3 regions of the Rummeliibacillus sp. GQ308 genome follow, and region 3 is predicted to be linked to each of the others. Evidence: riboswitches for the same ligand, from Rfam matches in the RefSeq annotation. Region 3 holds a riboswitch; each other region holds the start of a gene.
The links. A riboswitch is a leader RNA that binds a small molecule or an ion and turns the genes downstream of it on or off. The one in region 3 is predicted to bind lysine.

Region 1: linked by a shared signal. The riboswitch ahead of dapA (4-hydroxy-tetrahydrodipicolinate synthase) and the one ahead of AC6CHJ_RS16150 (amino acid permease) in region 3 are both predicted to bind lysine.
Region 2: linked by a shared signal. The riboswitch ahead of AC6CHJ_RS13930 (transporter substrate-binding domain-containing protein) and the one ahead of AC6CHJ_RS16150 (amino acid permease) in region 3 are both predicted to bind lysine.

Annotation. Positions count from the first base shown of each region.
Region 1 covers NZ_JCAXDQ010000003.1:73,326-84,202, forward strand. The annotation lists gene AC6CHJ_RS12715 (hypothetical protein) at 1-308, opposite strand, end outside; gene AC6CHJ_RS12720 (Na-translocating system protein MpsC family protein) at 413-778, opposite strand; gene AC6CHJ_RS12725 (DUF2309 domain-containing protein) at 864-3,464, opposite strand; gene AC6CHJ_RS12730 (NADH dehydrogenase subunit 5) at 3,461-4,972, opposite strand; gene AC6CHJ_RS12735 (NADH-dependent flavin oxidoreductase) at 5,248-6,354, opposite strand; gene AC6CHJ_RS12740 (D-glycero-alpha-D-manno-heptose-1,7-bisphosphate 7-phosphatase) at 6,671-7,192, opposite strand; gene AC6CHJ_RS12745 (YsnF/AvaK domain-containing protein) at 7,361-8,389, shown strand; lysine riboswitch at 8,477-8,657, shown strand; gene dapA (4-hydroxy-tetrahydrodipicolinate synthase) at 8,772-9,668, shown strand; gene AC6CHJ_RS12755 (cupin domain-containing protein) at 9,731-10,258, shown strand; gene AC6CHJ_RS12760 (hypothetical protein) at 10,415-10,877, opposite strand, start outside.
Region 2 covers NZ_JCAXDQ010000004.1:87,538-98,414, reverse strand. The annotation lists gene AC6CHJ_RS13950 (methyl-accepting chemotaxis protein) at 1-1,554, opposite strand, end outside; gene guaC (GMP reductase) at 1,960-2,943, opposite strand; gene ldmS (L-aspartate--L-methionine ligase LdmS) at 3,231-4,424, shown strand; gene AC6CHJ_RS13935 (hypothetical protein) at 4,616-6,070, shown strand; lysine riboswitch at 6,167-6,353, shown strand; gene AC6CHJ_RS13930 (transporter substrate-binding domain-containing protein) at 6,457-7,308, shown strand; gene AC6CHJ_RS13925 (amino acid ABC transporter permease) at 7,472-8,218, shown strand; gene AC6CHJ_RS13920 (amino acid ABC transporter ATP-binding protein) at 8,239-8,967, shown strand; gene AC6CHJ_RS13915 (ATP-binding protein) at 9,222-10,448, shown strand; gene AC6CHJ_RS13910 (response regulator) at 10,445-10,877, shown strand, end outside.
Region 3 covers NZ_JCAXDQ010000007.1:37,835-48,711, forward strand. The annotation lists gene AC6CHJ_RS16120 (FecCD family ABC transporter permease) at 1-787, shown strand, start outside; gene AC6CHJ_RS16125 (ABC transporter ATP-binding protein) at 787-1,581, shown strand; gene AC6CHJ_RS16130 (helix-turn-helix domain-containing protein) at 1,712-2,578, opposite strand; gene AC6CHJ_RS16135 (catalase) at 3,178-4,662, opposite strand; gene AC6CHJ_RS16140 (nitric oxide synthase oxygenase) at 5,177-6,259, shown strand; gene AC6CHJ_RS16145 (CynX/NimT family MFS transporter) at 6,318-7,532, opposite strand; lysine riboswitch at 7,727-7,906, shown strand; gene AC6CHJ_RS16150 (amino acid permease) at 8,047-9,558, shown strand; purine riboswitch at 9,763-9,864, shown strand; gene AC6CHJ_RS16155 (xanthine phosphoribosyltransferase) at 9,990-10,583, shown strand; gene AC6CHJ_RS16160 (nucleobase:cation symporter-2 family protein) at 10,597-10,877, shown strand, end outside.

The DNA.
Region 1 (10,877 bases), on a different contig from region 3:
AATATTTTGGTGGGAATTCTAAACTTCCATGCCTGCCTCTTTAAATTGAAAGACCATAGGACTGTAAGCGGATCTTTAGTAGCATACTTTTGATCTTGGATTTCAGCTAATTCAAAAATAAGTTTATGTACTATTTTGGTGGAGAATAGATTTAGAAAAAGAACAATCATATGATTATCATTTATCAGTAGTATAGCTCGATTGGTGATAGCTGAAAAGCCTTGAGGCGTCGCGTAACAAAGAAGCATATCTGGCTCTCTATGAGATTCAGCAAGACTTTCAAGCGATTTTTTAGTAATAAATAGCATGATGAGATACCTCTATGTATATCATATTTTTTTCAAACATTATAAGAAAAAAGTGAAATCGTTAGAAAGATTTCACTTTTTTCACAGATAGAATGGGTAAATAATTAACTTAATTCACTTTGTAAATCTTTATACAGCTTAAAGAGCATTATTCGCTCTCCTGTTTGTGTGCTTATATCTGTGTGGAAGCTTAAAACCTCTTGGTTTGTGATCGATCTGATAATTGCCTTTAATTCATCTATTCCTGATTCTACAAGACTATTGCGATGATCTTTTACCCTTAGCAATCCTTCTTTCTTTTCACAGACAGAATATTCTGCAGGCGTTAGGATACCTTGTAGCACGACAATAATCATGTCTCGCAAAATATCCGATTTCACTGAAACCGATCCGCGCCCTAAATAATTCTTCTCCCAGTGCGTCAAAGCTTTGCTGATTTCCGATTCTACCGTTCCTCTAGTTTTATCCATTTTTCAATCTCCCGCTAACCTGTTGGCATTTTAGTCATTCTGCTTCTATTTTAATAATGCGAAGGTAATCACGTAAAGCAATAACTTATGAAAAACTGTGCCATATGCCATCTGGATCGATGCACGAAAGGCGAATCCAGCCGTTCTGTAGCTTCTGGCGGAACTCCGCATTCTGTTCTAAGATTTGCTGAACCCTATACTTAGGAGCTTGCACGACCACTAATAAACGTATAGGTGCATGGTACGCCTCTTCATCAGACATCATAACAGATTGCCATGGAAGTCCAAAAAGAAGATCGCTTGCATTACCCTGCATGACGCCAACTCCCGCAGTAATCGTCTGTGTGGCTTTATTGCCGCTGCCATAATAATGCGGAGCTACTGTAGACGCATAATATTGTAAGTTAATCCATTGTGCTACTAGAGCAGGGCCTGCAATGATACTAGCCAGTATATCGCCTGTTGGATCTAGCTGCCACTGATAATTTTGAAGAAATACTCTTCCCTCTAGGTCACAATCTTCCGTTAAGGTCCGTTCGCCGATTATAAATCCAGCATTCCGCGCTAACCCCCATTCAGGACGCACCTCGCTCCAATCGTCAGCGAAACGGCGTACCTCCTCTTCCGGATTTAGGCAATCAGGATGGAGTGTCGGAAGCTGAGCAAGTCTTTCAGCGTTTACACTCTTACGCACAGTTGGAAGAGCCCCTTGAATAAGCTGGAATGAATTTTTTGCAGCTACCGGTAATTCCGGCAGATACGTAAATTTCAACTCATCCAACGAAGTAATATGCTCAGCCGCTGCAAAAACAGTATCTTCTGGTATGTGAATGCCTTCTTTGGCAAGAGTCTCACGAACATTAGATAGATTACATAATGTCGCCAACACACGTGCATTAAATTGGCTTGATGCTCCTCCACATGCCCCGCAATCAAGAGCTGATGCATATGGGTTGTTTCGACTTTGGCTTCCATGACCGCAAATAACAACCAATGGGGCAAAGTTCTCTGTCAAACTCATTGTTTGAAGGGCTTGCCGTACATAAAATACTTGTTCTTCTTCCGTAAAACCTACAGGCAATTCACCTGCTCCTTCATCTGGAGAATGAAGCGTCAATTTTGTCATTGGCTTTTTAAGCCATTTTTCGCTCATTTGTCGCATGACTTCACCAGCTTTTTGCGGGATAAAGCTTCGTGCTAATGTTTGAATACTAAGCCATGGTCCGCTGATTTCAGGCAATAGCAGGCTCGTCAGCATATTTTGTTTCATTGTTTTAAATGTTTTCCCAACGGAATGGGCAGTATGTGCCCGCTCAATGTATTGTTCTAGCTGGTCCCTGTCCGTAGATTCAAGCACTTTGTGAGAAGGCTTAAACATAATCGGCAATGAATTATGGCTATTGGAGCTTGCAAGTTCGTTTGTTTCAATAGGCAAGCCAAAAAATCCAGCTGTCCCAAAAGTCTCAAATGGCCCGCTTCTTTCTAAATGCCTTCTGAACGTTTCAGAACGTACATCAATACAAAAAGCAAATTGTGCTGCGATTGTTTTTGCTTCTTCTATTGTTGTAGGTTTAGTCGGCAAGCATTCTTGAAGATTTTTTTCATACGTTTTCTCCCAAGCTTCTAGCCAAAGGCGGCCTTGGACAAAGGAATCGAAGCGATTTGCGAGCATAAGGCGTGCTTTTATTTCCTCTGGTTCTAATGCTGCCCAATCCTCGAGTCTCTCTCTGCCAAATTCAACCCAGCTAATAACAAGTTTTTCAATGAGTTGAACATCATCTTGCACTGGCTCTGGCAACGGAAGATATTCTTTTACGAATATATATTCAAGAGATAGCCGCATAGCCAGATATTCTAAAAGCAGTGCCGCTGATTCTTCTTCACGGCTGCGTATCATACCTGCCCATCCTGGTAGTGCAAGGAGGTGAGCCTCCAAATATTCTTGCCATTCTGTGTTAGGAATATCCATACTGTGAAGCACTTCCATCAATGCTTGCTCTGCATTTTGATTTAGTTGATCAAGTTGCCTGCGCGTTTCATGAGTAAGCGTGCGATCATATTTAGCCATTTGGCGCCATGCTGCATAAAATCCAGCCTCTTTATTGGGCATGGACCACACCGCAAGTGATTCATCCAAATATAATTTACACCATTTAATCACATGTAGATTTACATTTTCTACAAGAGATTCGTTTCCTGGTTGTTGCACACGTTGACTCATTGTTAAGATGGAATGTTTATTTTTAGTGGGTGAAAAGTATTTACTATACCAAAGTGCAGCAGTCTTTGCGCCAGGCAATTCTCTTGTAGTGAAGGAATTTGATTCTTGTTGTAATACATTACGGCAATATTCTTTCGCGAGTTCTCTAGGCAAGCATATCAACTGCTCATCAAGCCATGCATTCAACCCATCTTCTAAGATGGCCAAATCAATTTCTCCCTTACGAGCAGCAGAGGAGACGATGGCATGATTAGGATACATGTCAATGTCACCCGTCTCCTTCAGCCTTTTTGCCACTTGGTCAAAAGTCTGGTGCTCGAGTCCCGCCCAAGGGCTTCTTGCTGCAAAGTTATTAATATCGCCGAGGGGCACAATGACCTCGCTCGCTTTTTTTACAATCTCTTGAAGCGAGCGATCGTTCGGTTTAAATCCCTCATCATAGTGAAGTGTTGACGCCGTACTCATTGATAATTCCCCTCCTTCGTTAATAATTGTGCAAGATAGTTTGGATGGCTTTCCGCGAGACGTTTTTTAGGTTCTCCAAGCCGAACTAGCCATAGATAAAGCGCAAAGGATACTTTATTATTCCTTCGAATCAGCCAAGTTCCACATACAATCGCAGCTAGTAAAACAACTAAAACAATAATCGATAGTATAAACGGCTGATGGAAATCGCTGTCGATGGTCCCCTGCAAAATGTTGTAAAACAGTGTATGAACGACTTTAAAAACAAGTCCACCTGCAACTAATAAGAAGAAACCTGCGATTTTTCCAGTAGCAGTAGGGTGTGCCGCTACCAGCTGTGCCCATGCAAGGGCAATCGACCAGCCGAGTAGAAGAGCACTAATCAGCTGATAGCCTTCTCCTTTAGCTGTCAGCCAAAGCCCTAATCCTATAAGTGTTCCAAGCGCACCACCTGCAACTGTCCATATAACAGAAGCTGCTTGGTCCTTAGAAGTAACAGGCGCTTTTGCCTTGGCAGCTGAACCTGCTTGCAAGAAAAGAGTAGATTTAAACAAACCATGCAATACTGCATGTGTAATAGCTGCAAGATAGGCGCCTAGTGCACATTGCACCAGCATAAAACCCATTTGTGCTATTGTTGATCCCACCAACTGCCGTTTATAATCCACTTGCACAAGCATAATGCCTGTGCCGATTAAGACAGAAAGGCCTGCAATAACAAGTAAAATTATCTGCGCCAAGTCCCCATTAAACAATGGAGAAAAACGAGCAAGCATAATACTTCCCGCATTAACAATCCCAGCATGCATAACAGCTGAAATAGGTGTTGGTGTAACAACAGAATCAAGTAGCCAACGATGTGTTGGCCATTGAGCAGCAGGAATGAGCGCTGACACAAGAAGCAATAAATTAATTCCTGTCTTTTCATAACCAGATAACAAACCTAATGTATCAGGGGTGAGTATAGTTGATAAACGCCATTCGCCTGTACTGTACGCTAACCAGAATAACGCAAGGCCCAGTGCCAGCAAACTAGCTAATAGATAGCCGCGGGATACTTTTGCAGCATGCTGCGCTACCTTCCATTCCTTCCTTAATCCGATTAAGACAGTTAAACAAAATAGTGTTAGCCCCCATCCAATAAATAAAAGGCGAACATCATCAGATAACCATGCAAGGGCATCAGCTGAAGTAGTAATAGTTAAAAGTGCAAAGTACTTGCGGTATGACTTATCGCCTAGCAAATAATGGACACAATATCGCTGAACGATTAATCCAATTGTCAAAACAAACAGAGACCAGAGCCATGATAATGAATCGAAATGCAATACTCCTAGGAAATAATCTCCTTTAGAAAAAATAAGACCTAATAAAGCGGCAATTGGTGCTAATGCCAGCATGCCGATATGAATGCGAATGAATCGAAGCGGGACTTGCGGATGCAGGATACACAATCCGCTCCCTAGAGAAAGTCCAAGAAAAATGAGAAACAATAGTGGCCACGACATCCAAAATCCCTCCTTTTTTTACATAAAAAAACCGACAATTTCATCATTTAAAAGGCGCAAGGCACTATTAAACAAAGAAATTATCGGTTTACTTTTAACGAACCCATCTTGAATGGGGATTAATCGTCTACCTTTAATATTCATTCTTCCTTTTAGAAGAATACCGTATTATAGTTTCATTTTTTCAAAAAACCATATCGCTATAGCTCTTTGCTAAAATGTTCTATAACTAATTCATTATTAGTAGCATACTATTTGTCAAAAATTCTGTCAAGTCAAGCCTTCATTCCAGGAATCCAATTCGGTCTTTTTAGAGCTCCCCACATCGGGTCAGGGATCGCTAATTCTTTCTGCATAGACATATCCATTTCTGTTCTAATGGATGACGGATTTTCTTGCGCTTTTTGTACCCAATCCGGTTCAATTAATAATTCGCGGCCTAATGCCACAAGATCAACACCTGTCTCCAATGCTTTCACTGCATCATCGAAACTATAAATTGACCCTACTCCAATCAAAGCAGTCCGGCCATTGATCGTTTCTATTAACAGTTGGACACGTGTTTTTTCTTGGTCGCCAGTAAAACGATGCGGCTTCGCGAAGAATTCCATATGCGATACATGCAGATAATCCAGCCCTTCTGCGGCCAAAGCATCTACAAGTTGGATAGTATCATCCATTGTAATCCCGTTTTCTTCAGGTTCTTCAGGTGAGAAGCGATAGCCAATGATAAAGGCTTCCTTAGCATGCGTTGCAGCCACTTGTTTTACCTCACGTAAAACCTCTAAAGGAAAGCGCATACGATTTTCAATTACTCCACCATATTCATCGGTCCTTTTGTTCGTGTGGGCAGAGAAAAATTGTTGCAATAAGTATGTGTTAGCTCCATGAATCTCAACGCCATCATAGCCTGCTTCGATCGCACGACGCGTTGTTTCGCCATACGCTTTGACTGCCTCTTTTACTTCATCAGTTGTCATGGGTCTTGGTGTTGCATTGTCTGGATAAGCGACATCACTTGCACTTACGATTTCGCCATTTGGTACCTCTTCTGGAATAGAACGTCTTCCTCCGTGGAAAATTTGAAGCACTGCTTTTGCTCCTCCTGTATGAATCGCATCAGCCACGCGTTTTAGGCTAGGGATAAACTTGTCATCATATCCGGCAAACTGTCCTGGAAAGCCTTTACCGTTTTCTAATACATGCGTGCAGGCTGTCACAATCATACCGACGCCTTCTGAACGGCGTGCATAATAAGCAACCTCCGCATCAGTAACGGTTCCATCGGCATTGCCAGAGTAGTTCGTCATTGGTGCCATCACGACTCTGTTGCGCAATACTACTCCGTTTTTCAAGGTATATTCTTCAAATAAATCTGCCATACATATTGACCTCCTATTTTTCATTTCTTCACTAATTTATCGTATTCTGCAAGTAATCATGTGTCAAAGAATTGAAACTTTCTGGGAAGGCCCCTCTTACTAGTTCACGTTCTCCAATAGTTTTGTGATTACTGAAAAACCCTGAGTTGTATATTTTAAAGATACTAATTTGATGTGGAGATGAAGTGGGAATAGCTGCGTTTTGCTAAGAGTAGTGGTAAGCCCTGAGTTGTCTTCGCTAATCCAACTTCAGCTATTTCGCTGAAAAACAACTGCAATTCAATTTCTCCCGCCCTCTTAGTCTCCTAACATGGAATTACTGATGTGTTATAATCCATTCTGCCGCTTCGCTCAAGTCATTACATACTGCATCGGCTAGTGGATCGCGTTCACCTAAATAAACTGTTTTCGCCCCTGCTTTCTCCCCCGCCATTATATCTGTATCGGTATCACCAACCATAAAGGATTTTGATAAGTCAACTTCATATTTTTTTGCTAGGTCTTCAATTAACTTGCTGTTAGGCTTTCGGCAAGCACAACCAGCTTTTGGTTTATGTGGACAATAGACTGCCTCATCCACACGGGCTCCCTGTTTCTTTAACTCCTCAATCATATGCAAGTGGATTTTTTTCAATTCCGATTCTTTCATATATCCAAGACCTACACCGCCCTGATTGGTGACCACAAACACAAAATCAAAATAGGCATTCAATTTTTTTATTGCTTCAGGAACACCTGGCAAGAAATATAAATCTTTCGGTTTGTTCACAAACTTTACCCTCTTGGTTAGTACCTCATTAATGACCCCATCACGATCTAAAAATACGGCTTTTTTCATATATATAAGCACCTTTCTTTAGCGTTTATCTTCTTCATCATTGTCACATTTTACTAATTCTAAAACAAACATTCTTTTATGCTTAAGCGTTTCGATGAAAGAGATTCGGGTATATTTATGTTGTAATCGCATATCAAAAAAATGAAACAAATAATGGAGGTAATACACATGGATAAAAAAGTATTAGGAATTTATAACTCAAGCGCGGAAGTGATTAAAGCTATTGATGAATATCGCCAAAAAGGATATGCAACTGACGATTTCTCAATTGCCCTTAATACAACAAACTTCCCTTCTGCTCCATCAGTCGTAAAAAATGAAACAGGTGTACTAACAGAAGATGTCGGCGGTCGCAATATGGAAGAAGATGAAGGTTTCTTCGATCGCCTAGCAGCAGTATTTAAAGGTGATTTCCACACAGATGTGGACCATGCATCTTATTACGAATATTTCTTAACACTTGGCTTTGATGAAGAATCTGCTCGTCGCTACGAACGCGATATTAACGATGGCCGTATTCTACTTTTAGCAAACAAAGAAGATGATGCCCTTTTAGGCACTGCTGACCCACTAACACCAGTAGACAACCAAGAGGCAAATGTAGGTCTTGATACCACAGTAGCTACTAATGATACAGTGGATGTTAATAATACAGTGGCAGATGAGCAAACATTAAAATTGCGCAAAGAACAACTTGATGTTGAAAAAGACCAAGTACAAACTGGTGAGGTTGAAGTTCACAAAGATGTTGTGGAAGAACCACAAACAGTCAATGTACCTGTCACACACGATGAAGTGTATGTAGAAAGACGAAAAGTTACTGATGAAGCAGCTGCCACTACAGATGCTTATGCTCCAATGGGTGAAGATGACACCATCCGTATTCCAATCGTCGAAGAACAAATTGAAGTGACGAAAAAACCAGTGGTAAATGAAGAAGTAGTCATTGGTAAAAAACAAGTGACCGAAACAGAACAAGTCACTGATAATCTAAAACGCGAGGAAGCACGCATTGAAACGACTGGTGATGCTTCTGTCACAGATAGCGATGTAGATGATGCAAATCGTGGTGCTATTACCGAGCAAGAACTATACGATCCTGCTAATAAGCACGATAATGACCTTCAAAAAGACAATCTTGATGATACGCTTACAGCTGGCAATATGAATGCCAATATTAAAAACAGAGAAATATAATAATATTTGGCTTTCTATCTTGTAAAAGCATAGCTAGACTGCTATACTTTCTGTAATTGAATATTCACTTATTTCAATATCTTTTGAAATAAGGATAGAGGCGCAAAAACCATGAGTAAGCTGCAAGAGGATGATGAGATCCGACTACTGCAGTGGAAAGGGGAATTTGCCGAAGCTTAGAGAAACTCATATTTCTCTATTGCTGGGCCTGCTGTTGAATAAACACAGGACTGTCATGTAGGAAACTATATGGAGGGCTATCGTACGCATGGAGATGACTTTATGAATTCTCGCAGCAACGTAGTCACATCACGTTGCTGCTTTTTTTGCGTTATTTTCTATACTGCCCTTCTCCAAAAAATGAAAAGGAAGTGGAGAAGCAATGAATTTTGGAAGAATTATAACGGCGATGGTGACCCCATTTGACCAACAAGGAAATATTGACTTTAGAGCTACTCGTGAGCTGATTAATTATCTTATCGAAAACGGCTCAGATGGCATTGTGGTAGCTGGCACTACAGGTGAATCCCCTACACTCACAACGGCAGAAAAAATCAGTTTATTTCAATTTGTCGTAGATGAAGTAAACCATAGGGTTCCTGTTATTGCAGGCACAGGATCTAATAATACAAGGGCATCCATTGAACTGACTAAGTCTGCTGAAGACATAGGTGTGGATGGAATTATGCTTGTTGCACCTTACTATAATAAACCATCACAAGAGGGCCTTTATCAGCACTTCAAAGCAATTGCGGAATCAACACAGCTACCAATCATTCTCTACAATATCCCTGGAAGAAGTGTTGTCAATCTATCCGTTGAAACAGTCACTCGCCTTGCCGCGATTAATAACATCGTGTCCATTAAAGATGCGAGCGGAAACTTGGATGCAATGGCTGAACTCATTACGCAAACACCCAATGATTTCAGTGTCTATACAGGAGAAGACCATTTAACGCTGCCATCTCTATCGATTGGTGCTACTGGCGTTATTTCCGTATCCTCCCATATTATTGGAAATGAAATGCAAGCGATGATGGAAAAGTTTAAAAACGGGGATGTGATGGAAGCTGCGGCAGATCATCGTAGGCTCCTCCCTGTATTCAAAGGATTATTTAGCGCACCTAACCCTTGCCCTGTAAAAGCTGCTCTGAATTTGAGAGGAATAGCAGTAGGCGGTGTACGTTTGCCTTTAATACCCCTTAATGAAGAAGAAACTACTGAGTTACAGCATCTATTGCAGTCTGTATGTAAAGAAGACACAGCTTTAAGAAGCTAACTTAAAATAGGCACCAAAGTTCCGTAAGAAGCGTACAGTATAGTAAAAAAAGGAATGATGTTTTGTATCACTATCATTGTCCATCTTGCGGAACATCCCACGGCTATTATCCGAATAGCCCCTCCCCTTACCAGTTTCAAAATCAATACCAGCAAACCTACCAAAGTCCGAATAGTGTTTATTTAAGAGATTATGGTCCAACACCTTTTGCTGTCAATATAGACACAGCAACAAAACAAAATACGAACTACCGCACAGCGCTGTGGACCGGTGAGCATTTACAGCTTACGCTGATGAGCATTCCAGTCGGAGGAGATATTGGTTTGGAGATTCATCCGAATACGGATCAATTTATTCGCATTGAAGAAGGCGAAGGCCTTGTACAAATGGGCAAAAATAAACAGTTCTTAGACTTCCAGCAACCAGTGCGGGATGATTATGTCTTTTTTGTTCCAGCTGGTACATGGCATAATCTGACCAATACAGGCAACAAACCAATTAAGCTGTATTCGATCTATGCCCCTCCTAACCATCCACGTGGCACGGTCCATCAAACCAAAGCAATCGCCGAAGCGGAGGAACCTCAATAAATAATCATTAAAAAAAGCAGCCTCCTCCTTAAGGACGGTTGCTTTTTTTTAGATAAAGGATGTTTGTACCGTCAACTCTCCTTCTTTTAAATTTGAACAAAAGAAAGGAGAATCTTTTTAATCAAGATTCTCCTTTTCTACTATTATAGAAGTCGCTTATTTCAATGTAGCTGTAATGGTAATAGAAGGATCGTCCATGGATATGCTATAACGTCCTTTCTTTACCGTATAGACAAATTCACGCGGCTTGTCCCCAGTATCGAATGGTACATGTTTAATTAGTTTATGATTTTGATCATAAAAACGCATTTTATTATTACCATATTGAGTATGATTTGACGTTAATACAAATTTAAATTTCGTATCTTTTTCAACGTTCAGCGTATAAAAACGATTGTTTTGATTCGGTTCATTCATTTTTAATTGTGGTGACGTTTCATAGTAAATGCCCACATGCCCTGGAACACCTTTTTTTGTAGATGTCATCGATAATGAATACTTGCCATTTGGCGCATTGGTTGAGAAAAATGTTCTCGAAATTTTAACGACTGGATATGTTTCACCTGTTTCTTTATTCGTCAGTATCAGATTTTCAATCGGCGATTCAAATGAATTTTCG
Region 2 (10,877 bases), on a different contig from region 3:
TTGTGAGCTTTCTGCAAGCTTGCGTACCTCTTCTGCCACTACAGCAAAGCCCTTGCCATGTTCACCTGCGCGTGCGGCTTCAATCGATGCGTTTAATGCAAGCAAGTTAGTTTGACCAGCAATATCGCCTATGATATCTAAGATTGCACCAATCTCCTTAGTACGATCATATAGTGACTTTATTTTTATATCCGTAGCAGATACAGAATGATGGATTGAATCCATTTGATTCACTGTATGCTGGATGGATTCTTCGCCTGTTTCTGCTTGTTCTGTCGCTTGTGAAGATAAAACAGCGACTTCATTAATGCTTTCTGTAATATGGCTGATGCCATGAGAGATTTCTTCAACAGCAGTAGCGTTTTGCTCAATGCCAGTTGTCTGATTTTCTGTATTGATAGTTACTTGCTGCATGGCAGAGGCAATCTGTTCTGAAGCAGCGATATTTTGGCTAGCACTTGCCGATAATTCTTCTGATGATGTGCGGACAAGCGTTGTGCTCGATCCTACTTTTTGAATAAGAGTGGCAAGATTATTCTTCATATCATTGAATGAGCTAGAAAGCTGTCCAATCTCATCCGTAGAAGTGATGATAATCTCCTCTGATAAATCGCCTTTCCCCATTTTAGAGGCACTTTCTTTTAAACGATTGATTGGCTTTATAATAGACCGAACAATATACCAAATGGCAAATGCACCTAATAATAAGAATATAATTTCTACTATAATATCTAAGTAAAGTGTAGATGCTGCCGCTTTATCTGCTTCTGATTTGAATGTGGTGCCGACAACTTTCCAACCTGTTTCATTATTTGTGAGGTATATGATATTGTGTTCTTCTGTCTCTGTCTGACCTTTTGCTTTATTTAATACTTCCTTCATATAAGTTTCTTTAGGAGCTGATCCACTATCTGCCTTCGGATCTGCAATATACTTTCCACCATCACTTAATAAAGAAATAAAACCTAGCTTTCCAATTTTCACTTGGTTTGAAATGTCTCTTAAAGCATTGATTTTAATATCAATGCCTATGACGCCTGATCCGTCTGCTAATGTTTTTGTAATAGTTACCACGTACTCGCCAGTTGAAGTTGAAGTGTAGGGCTCCGTAATTGCCACATCTCCTGACTTATCCTTTGCTTCTTGGTACCAAGGACGCTCTCGTGGGTCATAGTCTTTCGGATATGTAGCATAAGGCATACGGATCATTTCGCCTTTTTCTGTACCTACATAAGCCATTGCTGTCTCAGGATGTTCGTTAATATATTGATTTAATATCTTTCGAAGCTCTGAATCCTTTGAAGAATCGATTAAACCTTTAGAAATGTGTTTAGATAAATAAGTTGCATCATGGATTTTAGGTTGAATAGTATTCGTTATATTTGTATTCAACAATTTAATAGTAGAATTAGCGCTATTCAGTTGTTCCTGCTTAATTTGTGATTTTGTGCTACTGTAAGAAATCGTAGCCATCAGCAACGAAGGAATAATCAAGAAAATTGAAAAAGCTCCAATTAACTTAGAACGCAGACTCCAGTTAAATAATTTTTTCACTCGCGTTTACCTCTCTTATACTAAAACTTTAATATGCTGCAAGAAAGTTTAGTGACTACTTTACTCGTTGGAAGTCCGCTGAGCATTCATTAACCAAATTACTTTAAGGGTGCTGATTCCTATCAAGACTTTTGGGTTCACTCATGTTTTTAGAAAAGGTTAAAAGCCTAAGCCGTGTGGATTTTAGATCCTTTATTTACCTTATTCTGTTATGTACATAGTGCATATGAGTGTCTTTTACCTTAATTGCGAGCTAATTTTATCACATAAAGAATCGTATAGTGATAGTTTTCCAAAATATTTATCGGATAATAGTAAATATTTTTAATAATGGGTAGAAAAAAACCTCTACGATCAGCATATGGCATGACGTAGAGGGCTTTTTTATTTGTCTGATAAAGAAAATTAATATGTTTTATCTCCGTTGAAAATTGAATTTTTTACAATTACATAATCAACATTGCGAATTGCGTCTAGTTTTGTACCGCCTGCATATGAAATAGATGACTGTAAATCTTGTTCCATTTCAATTAGGGTGTCTTTTAAATGCCCTTTATGTTCAACATGCAATTTTTTGCCTTCTACATTTTTACGTTCCCCTTTTTGGAATTCAGATGCAGAGCCAAAGTATTCTTTATATAGTTTGCCGTTTATTTCGATTGTTTCGCCAGGTGATTCTTCATGACCAGCGAATAGAGAGCCAATCATCACCATAGAAGCGCCAAAACGTACAGATTTAGCAATATCACCGTGTGTGCGAATGCCACCATCAGCAATAATTGGTTTAGTAGCAGCTTTAGAACACCAGCGAAGTGCAGCTAATTGCCAACCGCCTGTGCCAAAGCCAGTTTTAATCTTAGTAATACATACCTTACCTGGTCCAATGCCTACTTTTGTTGCATCTGCACCAGCATTTTCTAATTCTCTAACTGCTTCTGGTGTTCCAACATTACCTGCAATGACAAATGATTGAGGGAGATGTTTTTTAATATGCTGGATCATGTTAATGACTGCATTGGAATGTCCATGAGCAATATCAATAGTAATGAATTCAGGTGTTAGCCCGTCTTTTTCTAATGTCTCAATAAAGTCATATTCTTCCGATTTAACACCAACGCTGATAGATGCGATTAAACCGCGTGCATGCATATCTTTGATAAAGTCTGCGCGTTGTTCCGGATTAAAACGATGCATGATATAGAAATAGCCATTTTCAGCTAACTGGATTGCTACCTTTTCATCAATAATTGTTTGCATATTTGCAGGGACCACTGGAAGTTTAAAAGTATGTCCGCCAAGTGTCACACTTGTATCACATTCTGATCGACTATTCACAATACATTTTGCAGGAATCAACTGAATATCTTCGTAATCAAATACATTATCCATAAAGGAACACCCCTAAAGTCGAATATTATTTTTTATTTATTTATAAAACGTTCGCCATTTGATAATTTACATTATTTTTAGTTATTTGTAAAGGTCTTTTAGATTTTAGTTATCTTTTTGAAATATAGTTTCTTGTTAGAGAGTAAGGGGTAATTAATAGCATCCTTGTAAGGGATTTTTGAAAGCTATACAGCTATATTGCCTAAAGAAGATTCAATCAACTGACTGAAACACAATAGATACTAAAAAAACAGCCATATCATGGTTATAGAAAAGGAGAAGATTATATGGATCAGCTAGTCGTGAAACCAACCTTTACATTGAAGCAAATTTACGGAGAGGACGCCGTTTACAGCCCAAGACCATCATATAAAGAAAACCCATGGATGTCCCAAGATATGGAACAATTAGACTTTTTAACAGCTAGAGAATTAGTTATCTCAAATTTGCCAACGCTGGTTCATAAAGCCACGCAAACAGACAAAATCAAAGAACTGTTCGAAATAGTAGGGGTAGAAATTCCTGAACAACCCTATCAATATGGAAACCAAGAAGAATATGAAGCTATTTTGCACAAGTGGAGTCAAGAGAAAAAGAAAATAGTTTTCCATTATTTATATGATGAAGATGAAATCAATCGAGAGTGTTATTGGATGGATGCAGAAATGTTTAATTATTTGAACTGTAAGGCCAATATTGATGCTATCATTCCAAAAAAGTATGTCCCTAAACGAGACGTTGTTTGTATAAATCAATTAGAGGAAGAGCTTAAATCATGGAAGCTACCGCTTATTTTAAAACAAGGTGAAGACTTGCCTTCATCAGGGGGCTATGGCGTGATGATTTGTCACACTGACGATCAGCTAGCCGAGGCCATCCACAAGTTTAAAAGTGAAGATGCGAAAATGGTTATTGTTGAAGAGTGTCTTGATATTGAAGAAAATTATTGCTGCCAATACCTTTATTCTAAGGAACTAGGGATAAAATTTATTGGTGCATCAAAGCAAATTACAGATGACAACGGAAAGTACAGTGGTAATGTGCTAGTAGAAAATGTACCGGAAGAAATCATTCAGGCAGGTCGAGAAATTATGGACTGTGGCGTAGAAAAAGGGTTTATCGGTGTAGCGGGGTTTGACCTTGTAATAACAAAGAATGGGCAAGTAAAAGCTATCGACTTGAACTTTAGACAGAATGGTTCTACATCCATGTTATTGCTGCACGAACAACTTGGAAAGCCGGTAAACAAGTTTTTAGCTTACCGATCAAATGATCAACGTGATGCATTCTATACAGCGATAAAAGAGTATGTAGAAAAAGGCGTACTATTCCCATTAGCCTACTATGATGGAGATTATTTCGAGGGGAAAATACCATCAAGATTTACCGGAGTCTGGTATGCAGATTCAATCGAAGAAATTGAACGGTATGAAAAAGAACTTATGGAAAAAAATGTTTTAGAAAACGGACCAGAGGATTAAATCCTCTGGCTTTTTTTTGATTTGTTTAAGCCCAAACGTATTATTTATGGTAGAATTTTTTAGTAGTAGCACTGTAAAATTAACAAAGAAGATCCTACTTTTAGTAGAAAGAGCACTTTTATTATAGATGAACAATAATAACCAATTGATAAGTAGATATAGAAAATTAAATGAATATGGGGAGAAAACCAATGAAGAGCTGGGAATTTATATTACGCGATTATATGATTGGACGTCCAGTCATTGCTATTCAGTACGATGAGGACGATCCAACAGTTGGAGAAATTGTTGACTTAAATAGAGAGCTGCCTTACGGGCAAATTGAAGTAACAGAAGACGGAAAATTAGCATCACTTTTAATTGAAATGGAAGACATCCTGGAACACAATGATGTGTCACTTGATGAGTATGAAGAATTAACCCAAGAGGATTTAATGGGAATTGCGGAAGATTTTATAGATGAATTCTATCAAAAGGATCTTACTTTCCGCAGTATTTCTGAATGGAATGGTGAATCATACTTGTTAACGTTTGAAGCAAAAGATGTTGCACTAAATCTATTCTTGCCTAATTCAGGTGTGACGTTAGAAATAAATAAACAAGGTTTTATCCTGTCGGCTACTTTTAATCAGTCATATTATCAGTTAGCCTATCCAGATATTCAGATTTCTGCTGAAGATGCTAAGGAAATTCTTTTTGAACAACCGCTTGTCGAACTTGCGATTACAGACTTGAATGGGGAATTACAGCTTCTCTACAAACCAAAAAGTGGGACTTTTAGAGTACATGTAGACGGTAGTCTCCAATACGAAGAAGATTTTATGGAATATGGGGAGCAAAATGCGAATTCCTTTGAGCCCGTTACAGTAACCGAGAGCGTAAAGACATTGCTTGGTGTAACTGATGATATGCAATTGATTGAGGACGGGGCGAATCGTTTTTGGTATACAGGCAGTTCGAAAAACATCGATGAAGAAGAACCTGTTATTAAAATTGAAAACATAGATTCTATGTTTATGGAATACGAATCGCTGGTAGAGTGGGAAGAGCAGAAAGAAGAACTGCCAGAAGCTACATTAGCTAATAAAGCAAAAATGTTCCTAGAGGCGATTGTGGGGGATGTCCATGAAAAGTACCTGTTAGAAGTACAGCAAGGGGAAATGGAGTATTCGTCATATGGCATAATAACAGAAGAAGACTTGTCAGAAGAGGAACGACAATTCTTTGAAGAGTTGGAGTTAGAAGAAGAGGATGAGTTTGACGCAGACTTTGACTTTGAGCCATATACAACATTTTCATTTATAAGACAGCATAAGGGTGTCCTATTAAGTGATTACACCATTCATATCAATGTAGGGAAATATACGGGGATTATTCGTGAATGTTCGCTGCTGTTGCCAAACGAAGGGAAGTTAAATACCCTTGACATTGTACCAGTCCTGACTTTAGAGGAAGCCGACGCTAAATTTAAAGAACAGCTGGAAATGCATCTTGCACGAACTGAGGTCAATGATGAAGAAGATGAAGACCTAATAATATACGATTTGACTTATGAAGCCGAATTTCCAGTTGGAAAAGAAATCATGGCTATTAATGCTATGAGCGGGGAAGTCTATTATGCAGAAGAAGAATATGAGGAAGATTGATGGATAGAATCTTTTAAATTGTTGAAATATTATTGACATACATTCCATCCCTATTGTAGACTGTTTAAAACATAACTAAATATAGCCTCACTTATACGGTGAGGTAGAGGCGCAGTATTTATTAGTTCTTAGTGGAGTTAGAGAAAGCGATGAGTCTAAGAAGAAGGAAATATTGCCGAAGTGTGTAACAAGTTTCTCATTGTTGCATGCTGGGTCTGCAGTGAATAACTGCAGGACTGTCTCAATAAATTTCTATGGTTTATTGAGTTGTGCTATCTCAAATTGGGATATAAGTAGAGGATTTAGGACTAGAATTACGTAGCCCTGAGTTCAACTCGGGTCTATAATTCTAGTCTTTTTTATTTAGAAAAAAGGGAGAGATCAATATGAAAAAAATAGGAACACTGTTATCAAGTATTTTACTAATTGCTGTGTTAATTCTAACAGGGTGTAGTTCTAAAGAATCAGGTGATGCAAAGTCTTCAGGCAGCAAAGGAAGCGACACATTTACAATCGGCATGGAAGCAGGTTATCCGCCATTTAACTGGACGCAAGGTGACGATTCTAATGGTGCGGTTGCCATTCAAGGGAACGCTGAGTATGCAGGTGGGTATGATGTTCAAATTGCCAAAAAAATTGCAGATGGCTTAGGGAAAAAACTTGTCATTTCTAAAATGGAATGGGACGGTTTAGTGCCAGCTTTAGCTTCAGGTAAGATAGATGCAATTATTGCAGGAATGTCTCCTACTGAAGAACGCAAAAAGACAATCGACTTCTCTGACAATTACTACACATCTCATCTAGTAATGGTCGTTAAAAAAGGAAGTAAATATGAAAATGCCACTTCAATTGAAGATTTTAAAGGGGCAAGAGTAACAGCTCAATTAAATACATTCCACTACACAGTTATTGATCAAATTCCAGGCGTAAAAAAACAAACAGCAACGGATAATTTCTCCGCTATGCGTGTGGCTTTACAAGCAGGCAAGATGGATGCATATGTTTCAGAGAAACCAGAAGCAGTATCGGCAACTTCTGCCAATGATCAATTTAAAATGGTTGAATTTAGCGAAGGCAAAGGATTTAAAACAGCGGCAGAAGATACACAAACAGCAGTGGGTATTCCGAAAGATAGCAAATTAACAAAGAAAATCAATGAAATACTAAAAGGCATCTCAGAAGAAGAGCGTACAAAAATGATGGATGATGCCATTAAACAACAACCAGCAGCCAAATAATGCAAAAGTTAACTTAGTGAAAGTCCTCTTCAGCTTTCACTAGCTTTGCATCAATTGCGCTTTAACATGTAACATTCACGCCAAAAGGATATGGCAATGATTAAAGCTTGTTATACGAGAGACATAAGCATCTGTTAAGGCGCTGTTTGGAGGAGGAAAATAGATGAGTTTAGAATGGTTTATAGAGATTATCGTCAATAATTGGCCAATGTTTTTAAGAGGCGCATGGATGACGTTGCTCATTGCGACAGTTGGTACAATTTTTGGCGCCTTAATTGGCTTAATCATCGGTATTATTCATACAATCCCGAAAAGCAAAAGTAGAATTAAAAGAGTATTTTTAAAATGCGTAAGCATCATTTTATCGGTATATGTGGAATTTTTCCGCGGAACCCCAATGATTGTGCAAGCGATGGTTGTTTACTTTGGTTCTGACCTGATATTTCACATTGATATGAACCGTACATTTGCGGCAATGTTCATTGTTTCTGTCAATACAGGGGCTTACATGGCAGAAATCGTACGAGGCGGCATTATTAGCATCGACAATGGACAATTTGAAGCAGCACGCGCGATTGGTATGAATCATTGGCAAACGATGGTTCATGTCGTTTTGCCACAGGTAATGCGCAATATTTTGCCAGCTACAAGCAATCAATACATTATGAATATTAAAGATACATCAGTGTTAAATGTCATCGGTGTTACCGAATTATTCTTCCAAACGAAGACGATAGCAGGCAATAACTTCCGCTACTTTGAGTCATTCTTTGTCGCCTGTATCCTCTATATGATTATGAATATTATAGTGACGCAAATATTAAGATATTTCGAAAGAAAACTTGCCGGTAATGCAACATACCAACTGATAGATAACCAAGAAATGCTGAATGGACAGAAGGCATCTTAATAACAGAGAAGGGGGATTCTATGGAAAATATTATCGATATCATGCATCTCAATAAATCCTTTGGATCACATGAGGTATTAAGAGATATTAACTTTTCTGTTAAGGAGGGTGAAGTAGTTTGTGTGATTGGCTCTTCGGGCTCAGGAAAATCAACACTGCTGCGCTGTATTAACTTGCTTGAATCACCCACTGGCGGAAAGATTTTATATAAAGGACAGGATATACTGGACCAAGGGCATAATTTAAATACATACCGTACTCACCTCGGCATGGTATTCCAGCAATTTAATCTATTTAATAACTGTGATGTATTAAGCAATTGTATGGTTGGACCAATAAAAGTGTTAAAGCGGCCAAAGGAAGAAGCGAAGGAAGTGGCAATGAAATATTTAAAGGTTGTCGGGATGGATCGTTACAAAAATGCTCGTCCCCATCAGCTTTCAGGCGGCCAAAAACAACGTGTAGCCATTGCCAGAGCCCTCTCTATGCAGCCTGATGCGCTACTGTTTGACGAACCGACATCTGCCTTAGACCCTGAGATGGTAGGGGAAGTCTTGAAAGTGATGAAAGAGCTGGCGAATCTAGGTTTAACAATGATTATAGTGACACATGAAATGGAATTTGCAAGGGAAGTTTCCGATCGTATTGTCTTTATGGATCAAGGTGTTATTGTAGAAGATGGCAAGCCAGAAGAGGTATTTAATCAACCTAAGAATGAGCGTACAAGGGCATTTTTGCAAAGAGCATAACAAAATACAGGGAACCATTAAATGGTTTCTCGAAATCATAAAAGCTCATTGATCAAATGAGCTAACAGTTAGACGATATCCACGCCCTTAGTAGCGTGTATATCGTCTTTTGTTGTTTATATGACTTATAAGTTTCCCCGTATTTTTTCATTCTAGTGCAATCATGGCAATATAAAGAGAATATATTATCTGATTGGAGGGGAATCTCCATAGGCATTAGTCAAAAAAATTGGTTGAAGTCGGAAACGATATGGATGCTATTGATCGCTATTTTAACAGCTGTCAGTAGCGAAATTAAACTCTCTCCCTTTCAAGGTGAACCGTTTCGCTTTGGGGTAGGCAGTATAACTTTCTTAGTGCTTCTGTTAGCTCGGAAACCAAAGTCCGTTTTAAAAACAGGTATTATAACGGGGATAACCGTAGTTCTTTTTCGTCTCATTATTTCAGTTATATTTTACAGTGGCACGTGGGACAATAGTTTTCAAGAACATCTTCCTGCGTTTTTTTATTACTTCTTGTATGTTCTCCTATTTCAATTCATAAAGCTGGAGAAATTTATTGATTCACCATTTAAATTAGGTTTAATCGCTACAGGGATTGAAATTGTGGCGAACACTGCGGAGCATATGCTGAGATACCTTATGTCAGTTACCAATATAGGTATTTCTGATCTGCTCTTAATTGTGATGGTTGCTTTTTTAAGAAGCTTTTTTGTTGTGGGTATTTTTAGTTCAATCATTGCGATGGAAGAGAAAAAACGAGTAGGTGAACAACTATCACTCGACTCTGGCTTATACGTAGAAACGCTCTATTTGCAAAAAATGATGAATCATATCGAACAAATTATGGCTGATAGTTATGACTTTTATCGAACATTGAAAGCTGATAATCAATCAAACCTTAGTGTACGTGCGCTCCATATTTCCCAGGAAATCCATGAGGTGAAAAAGGATGCACAAAGAATCTTTTCAGGTCTGTCAGACATATCTCTAGTGAAAACAAATGAGGAGTACTATTTATCGAATATTGTAGAATTTGTAGAAAAGGCAAATTTTAAATATAGCAGCATGTTAAATAAAAGAGTGGAACTCAAAACTACTCAGACGGTCGATTTTATCCTATCCCAGCAAAATCCTATTCTAGCCATTCTTAATAACTTAGTTGCAAATGCTGTGGAAGCAATCGAGGACTCTGGCATGATAAGTGTGTCTATATGGGCAGAAGGGAATATGATTCATTTTAAAGTGCAAGATAATGGGACTGGCATTAAAGAAGAAGATATGGATATTATCTTTGAACCGGGTTTTACAACAAAATACAATCAACAAGGCGTTGCGGCTACTGGTATTGGCCTTTCACATGTAAAAGAAATAATCAACATGCTTGAAGGAGAAATTAGGCTCGAAGATCAAGCAGACGGCACAGCCTTTCATATAAGGATTCCAAAGAAAAACATAGAAAAGAGGGTTGAGCAAAGATGAGATACTTTATAGTCGATGACGATGCGGCGAGCCGCCGTATGCTAAAGCAAATTATTTTGGAAGGAGATATGGGGGTCATTGTCGGTGAAGCAGATAGTGGTATTAGTGCTATAGAGTCGATTTTATCCAGTGATCCAGATTTTGTGCTGATTGATTTACTGATGCCTAATTTAGATGGTATTGAAACAATTGAACAATTGCGCAAACAAGGTTTTAAAGGATATTTTATTATGATATCTCAGGTAGAGAATAAAGAAATGGTGGGCCATGCATATGAAAAGGACATTGAATTTTTTATTCATAAACCAATCAACAAAATTGAAGTGCAAAGTATCCTTAAAAAAACGTCAGAGCGTTTTTTATTAAAGAAATCCCTATTGACCATCCGTAAATCACTCTTAAATTTCGAGGCAGAAACACGAGAAGAGT
Region 3 (10,877 bases):
TTTTGCTTTTGGTGCTGGAGGCTACATTTTCCAAACGATGCTGCGTAATCCATTAGCAAATCCCAATGTTATAGGGATTACAACAGGCTCTAGTGCGGCAGCAGTTTTTTGTATTATCGTGCTACATACAAGTAGTACGGTTGTTTCACTGGCTGCAGTTATCGGAGGGCTCGTCACAGTTGGGATTATTTATGGATTATCGAGAGGAACCTCTTTTGCTATTGGCCGATTAATTTTGATTGGTATCGGTATTCAAGCAATGTTAAACGCGGTAATTTCGTATTTAATGCTAATTGGTAAAACGAATGACTTATCAAACGCTTTGCGCTGGTTAAGCGGGAGTTTAAACGGGGCAGAGTTAGAGATGACATATCCGTTAATCATTGCAGTCGTATTTGTGACACCGGTGCTTATTTATTTTGCGAAACAACTTGAAATGCTAGAACTAGGTGAACAAGCGGCGACCTCTTTAGGCGTCAATACAAATAAAACGCGCGTCATCTTAATGATTAGTGCGGTATTAATTATCGCTTTAGCTACAGCCACAACAGGCCCCATTGCGTTCGTCGCCTTTTTAGCAGGGCCTATTGCCCAACGTCTTGTTGGGGTTGGGTTTTCAAATATTCTTCCAGCAGGTTTAATTGGGGTTATTTTAGTCTTAGGCGGAGATCTAATTGGTCAGTTTGCCTTTGAAACCCGTTTTCCGGTAGGTGTTATTACAGGGATTATTGGTGCACCATATTTAATTTACTTGCTAATTCGTATTAATCGAAAGGGAGATATTTAATGACAACTCATACATTTGAAACGAAGAATATTCAATCAGGATATGATAATAAAACCATTTTAAACGACGTCAACTTATCGATTCCGAGTAATCAAATTAGCATCATTATTGGGGCTAACGGGTGTGGGAAATCAACACTTCTAAAAACAATGGCACGTTTAATTAAGCCAACGGGTGGAGATGTGCTATTAGATGGTAAATCCATTCATAAAATGGCACCAAAACAATTAGCGAAAGTATTAGGACTGCTTCCTCAGTCACCGATCGTACCGGAAGGCATTACAGTAGCAGATCTTGTTGGTCGTGGTCGCTTTCCTCATCAAAGCGTCATGAAGGGCTGGTCGAAAAAGGATTATGAAGCTGTAGCAGAAGCATTAGAAATGATGAACATTACCGAATTTGCTGATCGAAATATCGATGAATTATCAGGTGGACAAAGACAGCGTGTTTGGATTGCGATGGCATTGGCACAGCAAACTGACATTTTATTTTTAGATGAGCCAACGACATATTTGGATATTACATACCAAGTAGAGATATTAGATTTATTAACAGATTTAAATAAAAAGTATGGAACGACGATTGTGATGGTGCTGCATGATATTAACTTGTCTGCACGCTATGCAGATTATTTGTTCACAGTAAAAAATGGCCAACTCATTGCAGAGGGGGCGCCTACTGAAATTATAACGGCAGATTTAATTAAAGAAACCTTTCAGTTGGATTGCCAAGTTATTAACGATCCAGTATCTAATACGCCACTTATCGTTCCGATTGGTCGTCATCACGCATGAATTTTAGGCTAGAGCCGAATAAATAAGACACCTCACTTTTGCATTAGTAAAAGCGGGGTGCCTTTTTAATATGTAATAGCCCGATCATAAATACGTTTGGTAAAACCAATTCATTAATAGCTGAGGGATTTTATTTAATAACGGCCAGTTTTTCCTCTAAGTATAATTCATGATTGTTAGCTAAATTGATATCACCTAAAAAACGCATAGTTTGAATAGCATTTTGTGCCATTTCGGTACCGATTGTTTGATTGCCAGAAGCGATGTTATAGATTCCTTTTAAAAACATTAGCTTTGTTTTTTCAAAGTAAAAATCTGTGCCTTCGGAGATTTTCTCAACATATTGTATGAACTGATGCGTTTCTTTCCCCTTATTTGCTTCTACGCAAAAGACTATAGTGTTTAATAGTACCTTAATAACTTCTTCGTTAAATTTCTTTATATTTTTATAAACTTCCGTTTTTTGGGTTAACTCTTTAGAAAGTGTTATCACTAAATCTTTATTTAATATATGCATTGTATTGCCAAACAGCATGATTTCGTAAAATCCCCAATTATCTACACTAAACAGGTAGTCACTTATATTAATTAAATCATCTTTCTGAAAGATGATGGTTGGATCTAAATTATGTGCTAATGCTTTGATCATAATTGAATTATATAGGTAACTGGTTATATTATACTTTAACCACTTTCCATGTTCTTCTTCTTCTATCTTGAGCAATAACGCTAGATCATTATTTTCATATGCACGTTTAATGTTATTCAATATGTTTTCCAGGTGAGTCGGTTTATAGTCGTTCGAAATAAACATAAATTCTTCTAAAGTTAAATTTAATCTATCGAGCAATAAGGAGAACTTTGATAAAGAGATATCTGAATTTCCACGTTCAAATTTTGATAGAAAAGATACACTGATAATTCCTTTAGATACTTCTTTTAATGAATAGTTTTTGCTTAATCTAATATCCCTGAAAACATATCCTAAGTAATTCATTTTTCTCACTTGCCCCTTTATATTTTACTATATGACAATTTTAAGTTTTTTGATAAATTAAGTATATAATATCTATGATGAGATAAAAAATAGAGAAAAGGTCTTATTGTATCTAAGTCTATTTACATTTCTTATCAGAAAGAAAATATAAAGGAATAAGGGGGATATAACAATGAAGAAAATGAATTTAAAACACCTATTAAATGTAGGATTAGGTATTCTAATTATCATTGGAGCTGGAAAAGCGAGTTTTCTAGCTGAAACTCTAATTAAATAAAATTCAATTTTAAAACAATGCGATAAGAAGTTCTTACTTTCTTTTATTTGTTCCCTTAAAGATAGTAGAATCTCATGGTTGTCATATTGCTATTTATTTTATTGAATTAATTTGTTAATCAAGTTATCCTTTGTTATTTTCGTCAACCTTATTTATTCTCCATTGGCTGTTTCTTTCCTACATTCACAAATCGTAATAAATGGCAGCCAAGATTAAAACTTTTTTCTCGAAAGGGATAACTACATATATGAAAGTGTTAAAAAAGCTGTATCACTCAGAGGAGTGATACAGCTTTTTTGGATATGTTGTCGAGTTGTTTAGATTAGTGATATTGAATTTCTTTGTTGACATCAATGTTATTGATATCGATGCCCATTGCTTTTGCAACGCCTGCACCATAAGCAGGGTCTGCTTTATAGCAGTGGATAATGTGGCGTTCTTTAATGAAGTCTTCCACGCCTTCCATATTGCGAGCTGTATTTTCAAATAAGCGTTGTTGTTCTTCAGCAGTCATGATATTAAATAATTTTCCTGGTTGTTCGAAGTAGTTAGAGTCATCTTCGCGGAAATCATAAATATCTGCTGGACCTGCTTCTTCAGCTGGGTTTTTGAATTCAGGTTGTTCTTTCCATTCACCATAGCTATTTGGCTCATAGTGAAGTGTGCTACCTAAGTTGCCGTCAACACGCATAGCGCCATCGCGATGGAAGTTATGCACTGGGCATTTTGGTGCGTTTACTGGAATTTGGAAATTATTCACACCTAGGCGGTAGCGTTGTGCATCTGCATAGGAGAATAAACGAGCTTGCAACATGCGGTCTGGTGAGAAGCTAATACCAGGCACTACATTTGATGGTTGGAATGCAGCTTGTTCTACATCAGCAAAGTAGTTTTCTGCATTGCGATTTAATTCAAATTCTCCTACTGGAATTAGTGGGTATTCAGATTTATACCATACTTTTGTTAAATCGAATGGATTGTCGCGGTGGTTACGCGCTTGTTCATCTGTCATCACTTGGATAGACATTTTCCATTTAGGGAATTCGCCGCGTTCGATTGCTTCGTATAAATCACGTTGTGAAGACTCACGGTCATTTGCAACTACTTCTGCTGCTTCTTGGTCAGTGTAGTTTTTAATTCCTTGTTGTGTTTCAAAGTGGAATTTAACATACACGCGCTCATTATTAGCGTTAATCATTGAATACGTATGAGAACCAAAACCATGCATATGGCGGTAGTCAGTAGGAATTCCACGGTCGCCCATTACATATGTGATTTGGTGTAATGCTTCGGGAAGATTTGTCCAGAAGTCCCAGTTGTTATTCGCGGAACGCATATTTGTACGAGGGTCGCGTTTAACAGCATGGTTTAAATCAGGGAAATGCATGGCATCACGGAAGAAGAATACAGGTGTATTATTTCCGACTAAGTCCCAGTTACCTTGTTCTGTGTAGAATTTTAATGCAAAACCACGGATGTCACGTTCTGCATCAGCAGCACCACGTTCGCCGGCTACTGTTGAGAATCGAGCGAACATGTCTGTTTTCTTGCCAATTTCAGAGAAGATAGCCGCTTTTGTATATTTTGTAATATCGTGCGTTACAGTAAATGTTCCGAATGCACCTGATCCTTTTGCGTGCATACGACGTTCAGGAATCACTTCACGGTTAAAGTTTGCTAGTTTTTCAATTAAATAAACATCTTGCAATAGAACTGGACCACGTTTGCCTGCTGTCATTGAATTTGTATTGCTTACGACAGGTGCACCAGCCGCAGTTGTTAATTTTTTATTTTGGTCGTTTGCCATTCATAATTCCCCCTTAAATCTATAGAATTATCTCTTCGAAAATAACTATAACAGAGTCATAGCTAAATGTAAATTATAATAATTATTTTTAAGGAATTTATATCTTAAAGAATAGAATATAAATAATACGGTGTTTGTCAATTAATTTGCTTCCGTAAATTGTGGGAAATAAAAGTTGATAATTCAACGTTAAACGTTGCCAGTAATACAGTTTAGATGTAATTTAAATGGTTTGGAAAACATATTTTATTTGACTTCTTTTATTATATTAACTGTATTAACAACTTATTTATAATAATTACTATTATCATTGGGAGGCTATGGATAGGTATAAATGAAAATATATATCTATTACTATACGCTATGAATACATAACCAAATCTATTCCTTTTACCAACATTGAATAAGCTGATGCTATTTCTCCAATTCTTTATAAATGAATATATAATCTACATATTTTTTCACTGATTTTTTTGATTTATCATAGGGGTAATGACAGGTCGAGGAGGACATAATGGCCATAATAGATGAAGCAGTCGCTTTTTTGACTTTATATTATAAAGAGAATCATTTGCCGGATGAGCAATTAGATCATCGTTTGAAAGAGGTACGTCAAGAATTAGAGGAAAATGGAAGTTATAAGCATACTCCTGAAGAATTAAGCTACGGTGCTCAGGTAGCTTGGAGGAACAGCAATAAGTGTATAGGTAGATTGTTTTGGAAAACCCTTCAGGTGAAGGATGAACGGGGTGTATTAGAAGAAGAAACTATTTTTCAAAAATTGATCAATCATATTGAATATGCCTTCAATAATGGGAAAATCAAGCCTGTTATCACAATTTTTGAGCCTGGCCGTGTCCATATTTGGAATCATCAATTGATACGCTATGCGGGTTATGAATGTGAAGATCAAACCATTGTGGGTGATGCGGATTCGGTTGCTTTTACAAATGAGTGCTTAAAACTTGGATGGAAAGGGAAGGGAGGGCAATTTGACGTGTTGCCTTTAGTTATTCAAGTTGATAATCAGCCACCTAAGTTCTTTGAGATTCCTTCTATATACATAAATGAAGTGGAAATCAGGCATCCGGAATATAGCTGGTTTTCTGAGTTGCATTTAAAGTGGTATGCAGTTCCTATCATTTCAAGTATGCCTCTTGAGATAGGGGGAGTCGTCTATACTGCTACTCCTTTTAACGGTTGGTATATGGGAACGGAAATTGGTGCAAGAAATCTTGCAGACGAAAATCGTTATAATCAGCTTCCTTTCATTGCGAAGAAGATGGGTTTAGATATGCGATCAAACACAAACTTGTGGCAAGATCGTGCACTAATTGAATTAAATGAAGCCGTTTTGTATTCCTTCCGGGAAGATGGTGTCAGCATTGTGGATCATCACACTGCAGCACAGCAATTTAAACGTTTTGAAATGAACGAAGAAGCGGAAAATAGAGATGTGACAGGCAATTGGACTTGGCTTATTCCGCCTCTATCGCCGGCTTTAACGCATATCTTCCATAAACCGTATAAAAATAAAAAGAACACTCCATCTTATATGTATCGGCCATCACCTTTCAAAGGGGTGGGAGACAGATAAAGCAGAGAAGAATAAGAATGAAAAAGCGCTCATTAGCTACAAGCTAATGGCGCTTTTGCTATTGTTCTTTCGTTACAAATCGGTCTTTAGCAGAAATGAATGCAAAGACGAACAAAAGGACTGTGACAATAAGATATAAGCTGTTCGCAGCATGCCAACTATTAAAGCTATCATGGATAAAACCATATAGTACAGGTCCTACTGCAGCGAGCAAATACCCGATGGATTGTGCGGTGCCTGAAAGTTCAGCTGCTTCTTGAGCGTTGCGTGAACGAAGAGAGAAAAGCATCATAGAAAGACTAAAGGATGCCCCTCCAGCGAATCCAATCATTAACATCCATAACAATGTAAGCTCTGTCCAATTCATAAATATACCTGCGAAGCCTGCAAAGTAAAACAGTGACAATAATGCAACGAGCGGTCTTTGGTCAGCTTTTTTACCTGCAAGAATCGGGGTTAAAAAAGTCATTGGCAATTGTGCTATCTGTAGAATAGAAAACATCCATCCCGCTTTGCTCGGGCTCATGCCTTGGGTTTCAAGCAGCCCTGGAATCCAAGTAGCCGTCGTATAAAACAACAGGGATTGTAGCCCCATCGTGAAGGTGATAGCCCAAGTAAGAGGATACTTCCACATAGGTTTAGTGCGTTGAGAAGGTTCATTGTTGTTTGTCACCTTCACATGATTCTGCAGCTGCGGTAACCATACTATGATAGCGAGAATGGCCAGAATACCCCAACAGGCAAGAGCTCCCTTCCATCCGATTGTTGTTTCTGCTATTGGATTGCTCACGCCCGCTGCTATACTGGCGGATAGGTTCATGGAAACAGAATAAAGTGCTGTTAATAATCCTACTTGAAGAGGAAACTTTAATTTAATAAGAGCAGGCAAGAGGACATTGCCAAATGAAATAGCAACTCCGATGATAATCGTTCCAAAGAATAAGAAAAAGATACTGCCCGCTGAACGCATTAAGATACCTATAGCCAAAAGTATTAAGGCTGATAACAATGTTCTTTCAAATCCAACACGCTGTGAAATTTTAGGGACAAATGGTGAAATAACTGCAAATGCAAGCAAGGGGATAGTTGTAATCAATCCCGCCCACACATTTGATATAGTGAGCCCTTCTTTAATATCTGCAATGATAGGGCCAACAGCAGTGAGAGGGGATCGCAAAGTTGTGGCGATAAAGATAATACCGAGCACTAAAAGCCATGTTTTTTTGTCCCATGACAGCTTCTTGTTTCGGTTCGTAGCTTGTTCTGAAGCCAAAGGAAATCCTCCTTTTGAATTTTTAATAGATATTAAAAACGTACAGGAATCATTTTGCTTTATCAATATTTGTTTTACAAAACATGTCCCCTTCTTTCTAAAATATAGTAATTTTCTATTTACCCTTGTAGTCATGTGCTTAATATATTACAATGTAGGTAACTTAAAACTATATATTGCATGCCTCATCCAATAGATGAGGTAGAGGTCGCGGTATTCATGAGTATAATCGACGAGGCGAGAAAGCGTTTAGGACTCGATTAAAAAGGGAATATTGCCGAAGTACAAGCAAGCTTTTTATTGCTAGTGCTGGGGCTGCTATCGAAAGGTGCAGAACTGTCACGCCAATGTCGGCGTGTTGAGCTATCTTGATCAAGGTTGATGGGGAATTCGGACGCCATCTCAGTTATATATGTGATGGCTTTTTTATTTAAATTTTAGCTGTTATAGACAGCTGCGAAGAATACCTTCAGCTCGACCTTTTCTTGCAATGAAAAACGGAAAGAGGAGAGTTATGAATAGAGTAGAAACACATACAAATGCAGGAATACGAACAAACATTAAACATGATTCTCATTCAAATACACAACAGAAACTGAAACGCAGCTTAAAAAGCCGCCATATTTCCATGATTTCACTTGGCGGTACAATCGGTACAGGCCTACTTCTAGCAAGCGGCAACTCGGTTGCAGCAGCGGGTCCCGGAGGAGCATTGTTAGCTTATGGACTAATTGGTGTAATGGTATTTTTCCTTATGACAAGTTTAGGGGAAATGGCCGCTTATATGCCTGTATCAGGATCATTCAGCACGTATGCTTCCAAATTTGTTGATCCTTCATTAGGATTCGCGCTTGGTTGGAATTATTGGTACAACTGGGCAGTAACGATTGCAGCTGAAATTTCAGCTGTAGCGATTGTTATGAAATATTGGTTCCCACATACACCTTCATTTATTTGGAGCGCTGCATTTCTTATAATTATCTTTACTTTAAACTTTTTGTCAGTGAAAAGTTTTGGCGAAAGCGAATATTGGTTTGCGCTTATTAAAGTGGCAACAATTATTATATTTATCATCATTAGTTTCTTAATGATTTTTGGTATTCTCGGCGGACATGCTCCGGTCGGATTTACTAATTTCTTTAAAGGCGACGCGCCTTTCCATGGTGGATTTTTTGCTACATTAGGCATTTTCTTAGCTGCAGGCTTCTCCTTCCAAGGGACAGAATTGCTTGGGATTACAGCTGGTGAAACGGAAAATCCTGAAAAAACAATCCCACAGGCTGTGCGCTCGGTCTTTTGGCGAATTCTATTGTTTTATGTTTTAGCTATCTTAGCGATTGGCTTATTAATTCCTTATACGGATGCACGTTTAGCAAATAGCGATGACGTGGCAGTAAGTCCTTTTACATTAATATTTGAAAATGCAGGCATTGCCTTTGCTGCTTCTGTGATGAACGCAGTTATTCTTACGGCGATTCTTTCAGCCGGCAACTCAGGGTTATATGCAGCATCTCGTACATTACGTGAATTAGCAGTGGAAGGTAATGCACCGAAGATTTTCAAAAAGCTAAACAACCGAGGTGTTCCTGTTGCAGCACTTGTTTTAACAGTAGCAGTGGCTTGTTTATCCTTTTTGGCATCATTTTTTGGATCTGGAACAGTGTATATCTGGCTTTTAAACGCTTCTGGTATGTGCGGTTTCATTGCATGGCTTGGTATAGCGACCAGCCATTATCGTTTCCGAAAAGCATTTGTGGCACAGGGCCGTGATCTCTCAGAGTTGCCTTATCGCTCTAAATTTTTCCCGTTTGGTCCGATTTTTGCCTTTGTCCTTTGTGCGATTGTTATCTTAGGACAAAACTACACAGCGTTTACAGGCGACCATATTGATTGGTATGGCATCCTAGTATCCTATATTGGCTTGCCAATCTTCCTTATTATCTGGTTTGGCCATAAACTGAAATGCAAAACAAAGGTTGTACGTCTAGAAGAGGCAGATCTGACAACGAAACGCCAAGTACAATAATTTAAATCTTGAAGGCTAATCTATCAACGTTGGTAGATTAGCTTTTTTGTTGTGAATTGAGCCGTTTCGTTTTACATAATGTTCGCTTTTTAAATGTTTCTATCAGAATAATTAATCTGTTTATTCGGTTTTGGGTTATTTACCAACACTTACAAAGAGAATTTATATTGAATTTTACGTTTTACATGCTATAATAAAGATAATCAAAATTACATAACATTCACTCATATAATAGCAGGGATATGGCCTGCAAGTTTCTACCAGATTACCGTAAATGATCTGACTATGAGAAGCAATCTAGTAAATAGTTTGTTCATTACATTCTATTTGCTATTACTTTCGACAATAAGTCGAAGGACTTTGCTCCACTCGTAGATGATTGGATGTATTAGTTCTTCGGCTTTTTTGTACGTAAAAAAGCAGAAGTGCTAATGAAAAGAAGGGAGTTCCTCGTGTTGAAAGCACTTCAGGATAAAATCGTAAACGAAGGGAAAGTAATATCAGAGGGAGTTTTAAAAGTAGATTCTTTCTTAAATCATCAGATTGATCCACAATTGATGAAAAAAATTGGTCAAGAATTCGCGGAGCTTTATAAAAATGAAGGAATTACAAAAATATTAACAATCGAATCATCCGGCATAGCACCAGCTGTGATGGCTGGCCTTCTATTAGAAGTGCCTGTAGTCTTTGCACGTAAAAGCAAATCGGTGACGTTGATTGATAACCTATATACAACTGAAGTATATTCATTCACTAAGAAAGTAACTAGCACGCTGACAGTGTCAAAAGATTACTTAACAGAAGATGATGTAGTACTTGTCATTGATGATTTTTTAGCTAATGGCGAAGCAGCTAAAGGCTTAATTCATCTTATCGAACAAGCAGGGGCAACTATTAGCGGTCTCGGTATTGTTATCGAAAAGGGATTCCAACAAGGTGGTCAGGTTTTACGCGACAAAGGATATCGAGTGGATTCACTGGCAATTGTTTCATCATTAGAAAACAAAGAAATCCAATTTTCTTAGGAGGCGGCAAAGAATGAACAAAGCAAAACTTGCAACACTGGGCATTCAACACTTATTGGCGATGTATGCAGGTGCTATATTAGTGCCGCTTATAATTGGTGGGGCGTTAAAGTTTAATACAACACAACTAACGTACTTAGTTTCGATTGATATCATGATGTGTGGGATTGCTACATTATTGCAAGTTGCACGAGGCAAAGTATTTGGTATTGGCCTTCCTTTAGTGCTCGGGTGTACGTTTACAGCCGTTACACCTATTATTGGCATTGGCGACAAATATGGCCTTGGTTCAAT